DNA from 2 places in the Pseudomonas sp. WHRI 8519 genome. Region 2 is predicted to be linked to the other one. Evidence: predicted binding sites of a transcription regulator. Region 2 holds the regulator's gene; the other holds the start of a gene.
The links. Region 2 encodes FliA, which starts transcription of late flagellar genes. Its sites were predicted from a motif close to CTAAAGTTTNNNNNNNNNNNGCCGNTAA; they were not measured.

Region 1 (7,813 bases), 990 kb from region 2:
TTGAAAGCCGCGCCAAACGCCAGACCGCCAGCGCCATCCGTGCCCTCGAGGCGCTGCGCCCAGAGCGCGCAGTGAGGGTGGTCGATGGCCACGAAGAAGACGTTGCAATTGCCCGATTGCAGCTCGGTGACCTGGTGCTGGTCAAGCCAGGGGAGCGCTTCCCGGTCGATGGTGAAGTGGAAGAAGGCAACAGCCACGCCGACGAAGCCCTGATCAGCGGCGAGAGCCTGCCAGTGCCCAAGCAACCGGGCGATAGCGTTACCGGCGGCGCGATCAACGGCGAAGGCCGGCTGCTGGTGCGTACCCGGGGGCTGGGTGCAGAAACCGTGCTGGCCCGCATCATCCGCCTGGTCGAAGATGCCCAGGCTGCCAAGGCGCCCATCCAGAAACTGGTAGACCGGGTCAGCCAGATCTTCGTGCCGGCCGTGCTGTTGATCGCACTGCTGACCCTGATCGGCTGGTCACTGGCCGGCGCCCCGCTGCAGACTGCGCTGATCAATGCCGTCGCCGTGCTGGTGATTGCCTGCCCTTGCGCCCTTGGCCTGGCCACACCTGCGGCGATCATGGCGGGCACAGGCGTTGCCGCGCGCCACGGCATCCTGATCAAGGACGCCGAGGCACTGGAGCGCGCCCATGCAGTGAACCGCGTGGTGTTCGACAAAACCGGTACGCTCACCTCTGGCAGCCCGCGCGTTGTCCACAGCCAGGCACTGGTCGGTGAGAAAGCTGAAATGCTTCGCTTGGCCGCTGCCCTGCAACGGGGCAGCGAACACCCCTTGGCGAAGGCAGTGCTCGATGCCTGCACCGGGCAGGGGCTGGAGGTGCCCACGGTAACCGGCAGCCAGTCCCTTACCGGCCGCGGTATCGCTGGCCAGGTGCAAGGCCGTGAACTGGCCTTGGGCAACCGGCGCCTGCTCGACGAATGCAACCTGCAACCCGGCGCCCTCGCCACACAGGCACAGGCCTGGGAAGCCGAAGGCCGTACCCTGTCCTGGCTGATTGAACGGGGCCCACAGCCTCGCGTGCTGGGGTTGTTCGCCTTCGGCGACAGCCTCAAGCCAGGTGCCCAACAGGCTATCTCAGCCCTGCACGAACGCCATATCAGCAGCCACCTGTTGACCGGCGACAATCGCGGTAGCGCCAAGGTGGTCGCCGACACCCTCGGCATCGACGATGTACACGCCGAAGTGCTCCCGGCCGACAAGGCCGCCACGGTAGCCGAGCTGAAAAAGGGTGGTGTAGTGGCGATGGTCGGCGACGGTATCAACGACGCCCCAGCGCTTGCCGCCGCCGATATCGGCATCGCCATGGGGGGCGGCACCGACGTGGCCATGCAGGCTGCCGGCATCACCCTGATGCGTGGTGACCCGCGCCTGGTGCCTGCCGCCCTGGAAATCAGCCGCAAGACCTATGCGAAAATCCGCCAGAATCTGTTCTGGGCATTCATCTTCAACCTCATCGGCATTCCGCTGGCCGCGCTGGGTTATCTGAACCCAGTAGTGGCCGGCGCCGCCATGGCGTTGTCCAGCGTCAGCGTGGTAAGCAACGCCTTGTGGCTCAAGACCTGGAAACCCACCAGCACCTCGCAGGAGGCCCCATGAATATCGGCCAGGCCGCCCGCCGCAGCGGGCTCAGCACCAAGATGATCCGCTATTACGAAGCCATCGGCCTGCTCAAGCAGGCCACCCGCAGCGACAGCGGGTACCGCCTGTACCAGCCAGAGGACTTGCACAGCCTTGCCTTCATCAAGCGCTCACGCGACCTTGGGTTTTCCCTGGAAGAGGTGGGCAAGCTGCTGACCCTGTGGCAGGACCGGCAGCGCGCCAGCGCCGACGTGAAGGCGCTGGCGCTGCAACACATCGATGAGCTGAACCGGCGTATCGAGGAACTGGCCAGCCTGCGTGACACCTTGAGCGAACTGGTAGCGCACTGCAAAGGCAATGACCGGCCTGATTGCCCGATTCTCAAAGATCTCGCAAAAGGGAGTGAATGCTGCAGTTGAGCCCACGCTTGGTATGCCATATTAGCCTGGAGCCGACCGAATAGTCGCCAAATGCGCCTTTGCCCAATAAATACGGGCATTTTCACTCAAAAAAACCCGGATGCCGCCGATACAGTTTCTACCTGCCTCGCGTGTCGAAAAAAATAAATTCCGGGAGCGTCGATGAACATCAAACAGAAACTGACCTGGGCATTCGCGGTCATCGCCGCACTGCCCATCGTCCTCGTAGCCACCTTGGTGGTCATCAACCTGCGCGGCGAAGCCCGCGACGGTTTTCTTGACGGCAGCAGCCGGGAAATCCGCCAGGTCAGTAACGCGATGAACCTGTTTTTCCAGGGCATCACCCAAAACGTCGACTACCTGGCCAGCCTCCCCCAGGTCACCGGTAGCGGCGACAACGTCAAGAAACACATCAGCGCCGACGCTGCGCAAATCACACCCAGCGAACAGGACAAGACACTGTACGAACTGTTCACGCGCCTGGCCAAAAGCCATCCGGACTACGCCTACGTGTCCTATGGCCTGCAGGACGGCGGCTACGCCTTCTGGCCAGGCGATCCGAACATGAGCAACTACGACCCGCGCACCCGCCCCTGGTACCAGGCGGCCATGGCCAACCCTGGCAAGACCCTGCGCACCGCCCCGTACTACTGGGCCGGCGACGATGCCGTACTGGTCAGCACCGTGCGCACCGTTGCCAACCAACTGGGCAGCCCCGGTGGCGTGGTCAACATCGACGTATCGCTCAAGGGCCTGACCGAGATCGTCCAGCAGATCAAGCTGGGCGAAAGCGGCTACCTGATCCTCATGGAAAACAACGGTAACGTGATGGTCGACCCACGCGATGCCAGTCACAATTTCAAACAGCTGGCCAGCTTCGGCGACGGTTATGCCGAGCTGGCCAAAGCCGGCAAGGGCTTGGCTGAGGTCGAAATCGGCGGCGTGCGCTACATGGCCAACGTCTACCCCGACGAAAAACTCGGTTGGACCTTCATAGGCCTGATCCAACAAAGCGAAGTGATGCAGACCACCACCCGCCTCACCTGGCTCATCGGCGGCGTCGCGCTGGTGCTGGCTGCGCTGTTCGCCGTGGTCGGCGCCACGTTCGCCAAACTCATCGTGCGCCCCATCAACAGCGTTTCCAGTGGCCTGGAGGACATCGCCCAGGGCGAAGGCGACCTGACCCGCAACCTGGAAGTCCGTGGCCGTGATGAAACGGCGCAACTGGCCGGTTGGTTCAACCAGTTCCTCGGCGCCATCCGCAGCCTGATCCAGCATATCGGCTCGGCGGCGAGCAAGATCCTGAGCACCTCCACCAGCTCCACTCAGGTCTCCAGCGACATGGCCGAGGCCGCCGGGCGCCAGCGCGAAGCGGTGGACATGGTCTCCACCGCATTCCACGAAATGGTCGCCACCGCCAACGAGGTCGCCCGCTCCTGCAGCCAGGCCGCGCAGTCGGCCGACAGCGGCCAGCAACAGGCCCGCGAAGGCCAGCAGCAGATCGATGCGGCGGTCAACAGTGTCGACCGGCTGAGCCAGGAGATCGAGCAGTCGGCGCAGTCGATCCAGCAATTGGAGCGCGACAGCAATGCCATTCAGTCGATCCTCGGTACCATTCGCTCGATTGCCGAACAGACCAACCTGCTGGCGCTCAATGCCGCGATCGAAGCCGCCCGCGCCGGCGAACAGGGCCGCGGGTTTGCGGTAGTGGCCGACGAGGTCCGGGCGCTGGCCAAGCGCACCGCCGACTCGACGGCTGAAATCGATGGGCTGCTTGGCAACCTGGCCAGCCGTACCGCCGAAGTGGCCGAGCAGATGCATGCCAGCCTGGAAGTGTCGCAGCAGTCGGTCAACCGCATTGGCCTGGCCCGCGACAGCTTTGGCCAGATACGCGAGTCGGTGGACATCATCCGCGACATGAACACGCAAATCGCCACCGCGGCAGAAGAACAGCACCAGGTTGCCGAAGACATCAACCGCCATATCAGCCAGATCCACGGTGATGCGCAGTTGGTGGCCGACCTGGCGCAGGCGGCGCGGCAGGACTCGGAAAGCCTGGCCGGGTTGTCCAATGAGCTGGATTCGCTGGTACGACGCTTCCGCACCTGACCGGCAGGCTGCACCGGCCTCTTCGCAGGTTCCCCGAGAAGAGGCCGGCCCCCCGCTACAACGTCAACTCACCCGGTGTAGAGCCAAACAATTGCTTGAAGGCGGCGATGTAGGCCGACGTCGAGTCATAGCCGCAGCCCAGCGCCGCGTCTGTCACACTCGCCCCCGTCTCCAGCAACGCCAGTGACGACAATAACCGCATGCGTTGACGCCAGTTACGAAAGCTCAACCCCGTCTCGCGCTGAAAAAGGCGCATCAGGGTCTTTTCCGAGCACTGCAATTGGCCGGCCCACTGCTGCAAGGTTTGCACCTGATCCGGCGCGGCAATCAAGCTGTTGCACAGCGCCAGCAAGCCGGCATGCCGCGGCAGCGGCAGGGAGAACCCCACTTCAGGCAAAGTACGAAGCTGATCGAGCAGTACCGAGACCAAGCGGCCTTCGACGCTATCGCCTTCGGGATAGTGCGCTGGGAAAACACAGAACTGCTTGATCAACTCACGCGCCAGCGGTGTCACTTCCAACACCCGGCACTGCGCCGAAGCCCAAGGGCAAGCGTCGCGGCGAATGTACAGGCTGCGCATTTCCGCCCGCCCGGACGTCACCACTTCGTGTTCAGCGTCGGCGGGAATCCACACACCCCATTGCGGTGGGGCGAAATAGCTGCCATCACGCGTGTAGACACCCAGCACACCGCTGATCGCATAGGAAAACTGCACCCAGTCGTGGCTGTGGCGAGTGGTCCAGGAGCCGGCCCCCAGGCTTTCAGCACGGGCATAGAGCGGCCTGGGCAAATGGACCAGGGCTGGAATGGCGCGGGGGTGTCCGATACTCGGCATAGTGAGTTCTTGTGGTTCTGACCAGACAAGCCTAACACCGCCTACCGGCACCCTGCAGCCCTACAGGCGGTCACCGCTCGACGATCACTGTCACCCCCTGCCCGCCCGCCGCGCAGATCGAAATCAAGCCTCGCCCCTTCCCCGCCGTCGCCAGCAGTTTGGCCAGGTTGGCCAGGATCCGCCCCCCGGTCGCCGCGAACGGGTGCCCTGCCGCCAATGAACTGCCCTTGACGTTGAGCTTGCTCCGATCGATCGCGCCCAGCGGTGCATCCAGCCCCAGCCGCTCGCGACAGTACTCGGCACTCTCCCAGGCCTTGAGCGTGCACAGCACCTGGGCAGCGAATGCCTCATGGATCTCGTAATAATCGAAGTCCTGAAGGCTAAGGCCATTGCGCGCCAGAAGCCGCGGTACCGCATAGGCCGGCGCCATCAGCAGCCCTTCCTGCCCTTTGACGAAGTCCACCGCAGCCGTCTCGCCATCGACCAGATAGGCCAGCACCGGCAGGCCCTGTGCCTGCGCCCACTCCTCCGTGCCCAGCAGCACCAGCGACGCACCATCGGTCAGCGGTGTGGAGTTGCCCGCTGTGAGTGTGCCCACGCCGCTGCGGTCGAAGGCGGGCTTGAGCTTGCTCAACTGCTCGAGGGTCAAGTCCGGCCGAAGGTTGTTGTCGCGCGTGAGGCCCAGAAAGGGTGTCAGCAGGTCATCCTGCCAACCCTCGGCATAGGCCGCTGCCAGATGCTGATGGCTAAGCAGCGCCAACGCGTCCTGCTCGGCGCGGTCGATCTGCCAGGCCTGGGCCATGCGCTCGCAATGCTCGCCCATCGACAACCCGGTACGCGGCTCGCCATTGCGCGGCAGTTCGGGCTTCAGATGCCCCGGCCGCAGTTGCAGGAAGGGCTTTAGCCGCTCGCCCAGGGTCTTGCCACGGTTGGCCTGCAGCAAGATGCGCCGCAGCCCCTCATTGACCCCGATCGGGGCATCGGAAGTGGTGTCGACACCACCGGCGATACCGCTGTCGATCTGCCCAAGGGCAATCTTGTTGGCCACCAGCAAGGCCGCCTCCAGCCCGGTGCCGCAAGCCTGCTGAATATCGTAGGCCGGCGTCTGTGGCGAGAGCCGCGAACCCAGCACGCATTCGCGGGTCAGGCTCATGTCGCGAGAATGCTTGAGCACCGCACCGGCCACGACTTCACCCAGGCGCAAACCGTGCAGGCGGTACCGTTCCGTCAGCCCCTCCAGCGTGGCCGTGAGCATTGCCTGGTTGCTGACAGTGGCGTAGGTGCCGTTGGAGCGGGCGAAAGGTATTCGGTTGCCGCCCAGAATCGCGACCCGGCGAAGTGAACGCATGCGTAGATTCCTCCTGAAACATCTCGATCCGAACAGCCTAGGTGTTTTTGCCGCATTCGAACGACCTTCCTACAAAGTTGGTCCACACTTCAATGCTTGCCTTCAGGGAGACCCGCACATGAGCGATCGCTATCTCGACTTTGCCAACTCCAACCTCGGCCGCCGCCTCATCGATGCCGTCGGGCTGCCACACCCGGCACCGCTGGAACGCTGGCAGGCAGGCCGCCTACGCCCTGTGGAAGGTGCGCTGGTGATCGGCGGAGGGCCTTTGGCAAATCAGGTCGAAGCCATCGCTCCCCGCCTGACCAGCGAATGCTACAGCTTCAATGGCGCAAGCCTACAGGCGCCGGCATGGGTGGCGGGCCTGGGGCCCAAGCTCAAGGCGGTGGTATTCGATGCCAGTCATCTGTCCGACAGCGATGAGCTGAAGCAGTTGCGCGAATTCTTCCAGCCGTTGCTGCGCAGCCTGGCGCCCTGCGCCCATGTGGTCATACTCGGGCGCCCTCCGGAAGGCATCGACGACCCGCTGGCCAGCGTCGCCCAGCGTGCCCTCGAAGGCTTCAGCCGCTCGCTGGCCAAAGAGCTGCGCAACGGTGGGACGGCGCAGCTGTTGTACCTGGATGAAGCTGCCGACAGCCAGCTCGAAGGCGCCTTGCGCTTCTTTCTGTCACCCAAGAGTGCGTTCATTTCCGGCCAGGTGCTGCGCTTGCAAGCCTGTGCCAGCGAGGTCGAAGACTGGACGCGGCCGCTGGCCGGGCGCCGGGCACTGATCACCGGTGCTGCACGCGGGATCGGCGCAGCCATTGCCGAAACCTTGGCGCGTGATGGTGCCGAGGTGATGCTGCTGGACGTGCCGCAGGCCCAACAAGACCTCGATGCCCTCGCCGCCCGCCTGGGCGGCAAGGCGCTGGGCCTGGACATCTGCGCCAGCGACGCCGCCGAGTTGCTGCTCCAGGCTTTGCCCGGCGGCATCGACATCGTCGTGCACAACGCCGGCATCACCAAAGACAAGACCCTCGCCAACATGACCCCTGACTACTGGGACGCGGTGATGGCAGTCAATCTCAAGGCACCCCAGGTACTGACCCAGGCACTGTATGCAGGCGGCGCGCTGGGGGCGGACGCACGCATCACGCTGCTGGCCTCGGTCAGCGGCATCGCCGGCAACCGCGGCCAGGCCAACTATGCCGCAAGCAAGGCCGGGCTGATCGGTTTTGCCCAGGCCTGGGCGCCGAAGCTTGGCGCGCAAGGTGGCAGCATCAATGCCGTGGCCCCCGGTTTCATCGAGACGCACATGACCGCCGCCATGCCCACGGGCCTGCGCGAAGCCGGGCGGCGCCTGAGTTCGCTGGGCCAGGGCGGTCGCCCGCAGGATGTCGCCGAGGCCATCGCCTGGCTCAGTCAGCCCGGCTCCGGCGCGGTCAATGGCCAAGTGCTGCGCGTCTGTGGCCAGGCATTGATGGGAGCGTGACCATGAACCGCCCTTGGCATGACCTGAACAGCCCCGACTCACGCGCAA
Region 2 (7,813 bases):
CCGCTCGACTTTGCCGCGTTCCCCACCATTTTGCTGGTGGCGACGCTGTTGCGGCTGGCCTTGAACGTCGCCTCCACGCGTGTGGTCATGCTCCACGGCCAGGAGGGCCATGGCGCTGCGGGCCAAGTGATCCAGGCTTTCGGTGACGTGGTGATCGGCGGCAACTACGTCGTCGGTGCAGTGGTGTTCGCCATCCTCATGATCATCAACTTCGTGGTGGTCACCAAAGGTGCCGGGCGCATCTCTGAAGTGAGCGCGCGTTTCACGCTGGACGCCATGCCCGGCAAGCAAATGGCAATCGACGCCGACCTCAATGCCGGCCTCATCGATCAGGCCCAGGCCAAGGCGCGACGCGCCGAAGTCGCCCAGGAGGCCGAGTTCTACGGTTCGATGGACGGTGCCAGCAAATTCGTGCGCGGTGACGCCATCGCCGGCCTGCTGATCCTGTTCATCAACCTCATCGGCGGCATGCTCATTGGCATGCTCCAGTACAACATGTCCTTCAGCGAGGCCGGCAAGGTCTATGCGCTGCTGACCATTGGTGACGGTTTGGTGGCGCAATTGCCATCACTGCTGCTGTCCACCGCTGCCGCGATCATGGTGACCCGTGCTTCCGGCTCCGAGGACATGGGCAAGCTGATCAACCGGCAAATGTTCGATTCGCCCAAAGCGCTGGCGGTATCGGCAGGCTTGATGATCGTCATGGGCCTGGTGCCAGGCATGCCGCACTTCGCTTTCCTCAGCCTTGGGCTGGTGGCCGGCGGTGGTGCCTACCTGGTGTGGAAGAAGCAGCAGAAGGCCAAGGTCGCCGCGCAGCAAGAGGCGCAGCGCCAGCAGGACCTGCTGCCGTCGCCGCAACGGGCGATGGAAACCAAGGAGCTTGGCTGGGATGACGTGACGCCGATCGACATGATCGGCCTGGAAGTCGGCTACCGCCTGATCCCGCTGGTCGATCGCAACCAGGGTGGGCAACTGCTGGCTCGGATCAAGGGCGTGCGCAAAAAGCTCTCCCAGGACCTGGGCTTCCTCATGCCCACCGTGCACATCCGCGACAACCTCGACCTGCAGCCCAGCGCCTATCGCCTGACGCTGATGGGCGTGATTCTGGCCGAGGCCGAGATCTACCCGGACCGCGAGCTTGCCATCAACCCTGGGCAGGTCTTCGGTACCCTCAACGGCATCGCCGCGCGTGACCCGGCCTTCGGCCTGGAAGCGGTGTGGATCGATATCGGCCAGCGTGCCCAGGCGCAGTCGCTGGGCTACACCGTGGTCGACGCCAGTACCGTGGTGGCCACGCACCTCAACCAGATCCTGCAGAAGCATTGCCACGAACTGATCGGTCACGAGGAAGTGCAGCAATTGCTGCAGGTGCTGGGCAAGGCTTCGCCTAAACTTGCAGAGGAACTGGTGCCGGGTGTCATTTCCTTGTCGGGCCTGCTCAAGGTCCTGCAGGCATTGCTCGCCGAGCAGGTGCCGGTGCGTGACATCCGCAGCATTGCCGAGGCCATCGCCAATAATGCGGGTAAGAGTCAAGATACCGCCGCGCTGGTGGCGGCAGTGCGCGTCGGATTGTGTCGCGCCATCGTGCAAAGCATTGTCGGCGTTGAGTCCGAGCTGCCTGTGATCACGCTTGAGCCAAGGTTGGAACAGATTTTGCTCAATAGTCTGCAAAGGGCCGGGCAAGGTCAGGAAGACGGTGTTCTTCTGGAGCCGAGCATGGCCGAAAAGCTGCAGCGTTCGTTGATTGAAGCGGCCCAGCGTCAGGAGATGCAGGGCCAGCCGGCCATCCTTCTGGTGGCCGGCCCGATCCGTGCCATGCTGTCGCGCTTCGGCCGCCTGGCTGTACCGAATTTGCATGTTCTGGCGTATCAGGAAATACCGGATAACAAGCAAGTCACCATCGTTGCCACCGTGGGCCCCAACGGCTGAGGTAGTGGGTTATGCAAGTTAAGCGTTTTTTCGCCGCCGATATGCGCCAGGCCATGAAGCTGGTCCGTGATGAGCTGGGCTCCGACGCCGCCATCATCGGTAACCGGCGCATCGCTGGCGGTGTCGAACTGACGGCCGCGCTGGACTACAAACTGTCCGCGTTGGCCCCGCGCGTGCCCAATGCCGAGCTCGAGCAAGAGCTGCGCAAGACCCAGACGCGCATCGCCACTGCCCAGGCTGAGCTGGACAACCGCAGTGATGCCAGCGAAGGCAGCCGCCAATTGTTCGCCGGGCAGTCGCTGACCGCCTCGCAGCCCTTGATCGAACCGCATGTGGACGTGCCGGCCCCTGCAGCACCTGCTGCGCCGGCAGCGGTCGACCCGCGCTTGTTCGATGCGATGCGCTCTGAGCTGTCGGGCCTGCGCGAGCTGCTGGAAGTGCAGCTCGGCTCGCTGGCCTGGAACCAGCTGCAAGGCAGCAAACCGGCGCAGGCCAACCTCTGGCGCCGGCTGCAGCGCATCGGCCTGTCCGGGCCGATCGCCCGCGAGCTGCTGGACCTGATCGCCGAAATCGAAGAGCCACGCCAGGCCTGGCGCATGCTGCTGGCGCACCTGGCACGCATGATCGAAGTGCCGGAGATCGAGCCGATCGAAGAGGGTGGCGTGATCGCCATGGTCGGCCCTGCCGGTATGGGCAAGACCACCACGCTGGCCAAGCTGGCGGCGCGCTATGTCCTCAAGTACGGCCCGCAGAACGTGGCCCTGGTCAGCATGGACAGTTTCCGCATTGGTGCCCAGGAGCAGCTCAAGACCCTGGGGCGTATCCTCAACGTGCCGGTGACTTATGTAGACCCCGGCCAGTCGCTGGCCCAGGCGTTGGAGCCGCTGCTGCGCAAGCGCGTGGTGCTGATCGATACCGCCGGCCTGCAGGCCAGCGACCCGGCCCTGCGCATGCAGCTGGAAAGCCTGGCCAGCCGCGGCATCGCTGCGAAGAATTACCTGGTGCTGGCCACCACCAGCCAGAAGCAGGTGCTGACGGCCGCCTACCACAGCTACAAGCGCTGTGGCCTGGCCGGCTGCATCCTGACCAAACTCGATGAAACGGCGAGCCTCGGCGATGTGCTGAGCCTGGCCATCAGTCATGAACTGCCCGTCGCCTATCTTACCGATGGCCCGCGCATTCCTGACGACCTGCACTTGCCGCGGGCGCACCAACTGGTTAGCCGCGCGGTCAATGTGCAGTTGCAGGATGAGCCCAGCGAAGAGGCCATGGCCGACATGTTCGCTGATCTCTATCACAACCCAAGGAGAGCGGGTTGATGATCAAGCGTATGCAAAATACCTACACCAAGGGGACCGCTGTCATGCCCCACGTGTGGCTTGGGTCCAAGCGAGACAAGGTGAACAACGAACATGGGTAGCATGCATCCCGTACAGGTGATCGCCGTGACCGGTGGCAAAGGTGGCGTCGGCAAGACTAACGTTTCAGTGAACCTGTCCCTGGCACTGGCCGAACTCGGCCGCCGGGTCATGCTGCTTGACGCCGACCTGGGCCTTGCCAACGTCGACGTGTTGCTGGGCCTGACCCCCAAACACACCCTGGCCGATGTCATTGAAGGGCGCTGCGAGCTGCGCGACGTGCTGTTGCAGGGCCCGGGCGGTGTGCGCATCGTGCCGGCGGCCTCCGGCACCCAGAGCATGGTGCACCTGGCGCCGGCCCAGCATGCCGGGCTGATCCAGGCCTTCAGCGAGATCGGCGACAACCTCGACGTGCTGGTGATAGACACCGCTGCGGGGATTGGTGACTCGGTAGTCAGTTTCGTGCGTGCAGCCCAGGAAGTGCTGCTGGTGGTGTGCGACGAGCCGACCTCGATCACCGACGCCTACGCGCTGATCAAGCTGCTCAATCGCGATTACGGGATGAACCGTTTCCGCGTGCTGGCCAACATGGCGCAAAGCCCGCAGGAAGGGCGCAACCTGTTCGCCAAGTTGACCAAGGTCACTGATCGCTTCCTTGACGTTGCCCTGCAATACGTCGGCGCCGTGCCGTATGACGAGTGTGTGCGCAAGGCGGTGCAGAAGCAGCGGGCAGTCTACGAAGCCTTCCCTCGTTCCAAGTGTGCGCTGGCCTTCAAGGCCATTGCCCAGAAGGTCGACAGCTGGCCGCTGCCGGCCAACCCGCGCGGGCATCTGGAGTTCTTCGTCGAACGCCTGGTGCAGCCAACCAGTGCAGGGCCGGTCCTATGAGTGCGAGCGGGTTCAAGATGTACAGCAAGGCGTCCAAAGACGCCCAGTACGATCTGGTTGAACGCTACGCGCCGCTGGTCAAGCGCATTGCCTACCACCTGCTGGCGCGCCTGCCTGCCAACGTGCAGGTGGAAGACCTGATCCAGGCCGGCATGATCGGCTTGCTTGAGGTCGCCAACAAATACGACGCCAGCAAGGGCGCCAGCTTTGAAACCTACGCCGGCATCCGCATCCGCGGCGCCATGCTCGACGAGGTACGCAAAGGTGATTGGGCACCGCGTTCGGTGCACCGCAACACGCGTATGGTCAGCGATGCGATGCGCGCTGTGGAAGCAAGAACCGGCCGCGACGCTAAAGATCATGAAGTTGCGGCCGAACTCAAGTTGAGTCTCGATGATTACTACGGGATTTTGAACGATACCCTGGGTAGCCGCCTGTTCAGCTTTGACGACCTGTTGCAGGACGGCGAGCACGAAGGGCTGCACGAGGAGGGCGCCAGTGGCCAGGTCGAGCCGTCGCGCGACCTGGAGGACGAGCGCTTCCAGGCCGCCCTGACCGATGCCATCGCCAACCTGCCGGAGCGCGAGCGGCTGGTACTGGCGCTGTACTATGACGAAGAGCTGAACCTCAAGGAAATCGGTGAGGTACTGGGGGTCAGCGAATCGCGTGTCAGCCAGCTGCACAGCCAGTGCGCCGCGCGTTTGCGCAGCCGTCTTGGGGAATGGCGGGCGCGTTGAGCCCGGGGTCGTTGCAGTCGTTTTCACGTTGTACCGAATTGATTGAATGCGCGCTCGGGGCCGAGCGCGTTTGAGACTGCTTGGAGGTCTAATTGAACAAAGACATGAAAATCCTCATCGTTGACGACTTTTCGACGATGCGGCGGATCATCAAGAACCTGTTGCGTGATCTGGGCTTCACCAATACCGACGAAGCTGACGACGGCACCACGGCGTTGCCGATGCTCGAAAGCGGCCATTACGACTTCCTGGTGACCGACTGGAACATGCCTGGCATGTCCGGTATCGACTTGCTGCGCAAGGTACGTGCCCACGAGCGCCTGAAGGGTATGCCGGTACTGATGGTGACGGCCGAAGCCAAGCGCGACCAGATCATCGAAGCGGCTCAGGCCGGTGTGAATGGGTATGTGGTCAAGCCGTTCACCGCCCAGGTGCTCAAAGAAAAGATCGAGAAGATCTTCGAACGCGTCAACGGCTGAACAAAGTCAGGGGGCGCCATGGAATCAACACAAACGTCTTTGGGGGAGTTTGAGTCAACCCTGAAGAAGCATGCTCAGGAACTGGTCGAAAGCCTGGAACGGGGCCGGTTCGGCGAGGCGGTGCAGCTGATTCATCAGCTCAACCAGACCCGCGACCGCGGCTTGTATCAGGAAGTCGGCAAGCTCACGCGCGAGCTGCACAGTGCGATCGTCAGCTTCCAGATCGACCCGCGCATGCCGCAGGCCGAGGAAGTCTCGCAGATCACCGATGCCACCGAACGCTTGTCCTATGTGGTCAAGCTGACTGAAGGCGCCGCCAACCGCACCATGGACCTGGTGGAGGAGAGCACGCCCGTGCTCAACGACCTGGCTGCTGAAGCGCAGAGCCTCAGTGTCGACTGGCAGCGTTTCATGCGCCGCGAAGTCGCTGCGCCGGAATTTCGCGAGTTGGTCAAGCGTGTCGACAGTTTCCTGACGCACAGCGCTGAAGGTAACCGCAAGGTATCCGGCCACCTCAATGACATTCTGCTGGCTCAGGACTATCAGGACCTGACCGGCCAGGTGATCAAGCGGGTGACTGCGCTTGTGACCGAAGTCGAAAGCAATCTGCTCAAGCTCGTGCTGATGGCCAGTCAGGTCGACCGTTTTGCCGGTATCGAACATGACCACCAACAGCTGCGCGCGGAAAAAGATGAAGAAAAATATCCGGCTCGGGGTGAAGGTCCGCAGATTCATGCCGATAAGCGTGAAGACGTCGTGTCCGGTCAGGACGATGTCGATGATCTGCTGTCCAGCCTGGGTTTTTGAGGAGCACGTTTAATGAGCTTCGGCGCCGATGAAGAAATCCTTCAGGATTTCCTGGTAGAAGCCGGCGAAATTCTTGAGCAACTGTCCGAGCAACTGGTCGAGCTGGAAAGCCGGCCCGATGATGCCGACCTGCTCAATGCGATCTTTCGCGGTTTCCACACTGTAAAAGGGGGCGCCGGCTTCCTCCAGCTCAATGAGCTGGTGGAGTGCTGCCATATCGCCGAGAACGTGTTCGACATCCTGCGCAAAGGTGAGCGCCGGGTCGACGCGGAACTGATGGACGTGGTGCTCGAAGCACTGGACACGGTCAACAGCATGTTTGGCCAGGTGCGCGAGCGCAGTGAAGTCACCCCGGCCACGCCCGAGTTGCTGGCGGCCCTGGCACGCCTGGCCGAGCCGGCTGGCCCTGAAGCGGCTGCGCCGGTGGTCGAGGCTGCGCCTGCGCCGGCCGAACCTGCCGCCGAGGCCGACATCACCGACACCGAATTCGAGCAGCTGCTCGACTCGCTCGATGCGGTCAAAGCCCAGGCAGCCGCTGCCGAACAGCAGCTGCAAGGCGAAACGCTGTCCGGTTCGGGTGACGAGATCACCGACGACGAATTCGAATCGTTGCTCGACCAGTTGCACGGCAAGGGCCAGTTCTCGGCCGAAGGCGTTGCCACAGAGCCTGTGGCCGCTTCTGCCAGCGCGCCAGCCAGCGACGAGATCACTGACGAAGAATTCGAGTCGCTGCTCGATCAGCTGCACGGCAAGGGCACGTTCCAGGCGGATGCGCTGCCTGCTGCCGTGGCTCCGGTGGCCAGCGAAGCGCCAGCTGCCGGTAGCAGCGATGAAATCAGCGAGCACGAGTTCGAGGCACTGCTCGATCAGTTGCATGGCAAAGGCAAGTTCACCGGCGATGCGGTCACCGCCGAAGCGCCCGCCGCCGTTGCCACCCCTGTGGCCGCCAAGGCGCACAGCCAGCCTGTGGCCAAGCCGGCACCTGCACCTGCACCTGCACCTGCTGCGGCGGCCAAGCCCGCCGCGCCGGCCCGCGCGCCTGCACCTGCTGCCGAGAAGCACGCGGTGAGCGAAGCGGAAACCACCGTGCGCGTCGATACGGCGCGCCTGGACGAGATCATGAACATGGTCGGCGAACTGGTGCTGGTGCGTAACCGCCTGGTGCGCCTGGGCCTGAACAGCGGTGACGAGGCCATGTCCAAGGCCGTGTCGAACCTGGACGTGGTCACTGCCGACCTGCAGACCGCGGTGATGAAAACGCGTATGCAGCCGATCAAGAAAGTCTTCGGCCGCTTCCCGCGCCTGGTCCGCGACCTGGCCCGCCAGTTGAAGAAAGAGATCAACCTGGAACTGGTCGGTGAAGAGACCGACTTGGACAAGAACCTTGTCGAGGCATTGGCCGACCCCCTGGTGCACTTGGTGCGCAACGCGGTTGACCACGGTGTGGAGATGCCTGAAGAGCGTGAAGCGTCGGGCAAGGCGCGTACCGGCCGCGTGGTGTTGTCGGCCGAGCAGGAGGGTGACCACATCCTGCTGTCGATCTCCGATGACGGCAAAGGCATGGACCCTAACATTCTGCGCGCCAAGGCGGTGGAAAAGGGCCTGATGGACAAGG

Region 1: a site for FliA is predicted at 3,327-3,354, ahead of ABRP30_RS24630 (methyl-accepting chemotaxis protein). Genes of this name have one in related genera too.

What each region holds. Positions count from the first base shown of each region.
Region 1 covers NZ_CP167996.1:5,375,592-5,383,404, forward strand. The annotation lists gene ABRP30_RS24615 (heavy metal translocating P-type ATPase) at 1-1,601, shown strand, start outside; gene cueR (Cu(I)-responsive transcriptional regulator) at 1,598-2,002, shown strand; partial or broken gene ABRP30_RS24625 (cache domain-containing protein) at 2,321-3,205, shown strand; gene ABRP30_RS24630 (methyl-accepting chemotaxis protein) at 3,407-4,111, shown strand; gene ABRP30_RS24635 (helix-turn-helix transcriptional regulator) at 4,167-4,946, opposite strand; gene ABRP30_RS24640 (acetyl-CoA C-acetyltransferase) at 5,017-6,294, opposite strand; gene ABRP30_RS24645 (3-oxoacyl-ACP reductase) at 6,413-7,765, shown strand; gene ABRP30_RS24650 (MaoC/PaaZ C-terminal domain-containing protein) at 7,768-7,813, shown strand, end outside.
Region 2 covers NZ_CP167996.1:4,383,409-4,391,221, reverse strand. The annotation lists gene flhA (flagellar biosynthesis protein FlhA) at 1-1,929, shown strand, start outside; gene flhF (flagellar biosynthesis protein FlhF) at 1,941-3,248, shown strand; gene fleN (flagellar synthesis regulator FleN) at 3,342-4,175, shown strand; gene fliA (RNA polymerase sigma factor FliA) at 4,172-4,912, shown strand; gene ABRP30_RS19930 (chemotaxis response regulator CheY) at 5,017-5,391, shown strand; gene ABRP30_RS19925 (protein phosphatase CheZ) at 5,410-6,198, shown strand; gene ABRP30_RS19920 (chemotaxis protein CheA) at 6,211-7,813, shown strand, end outside.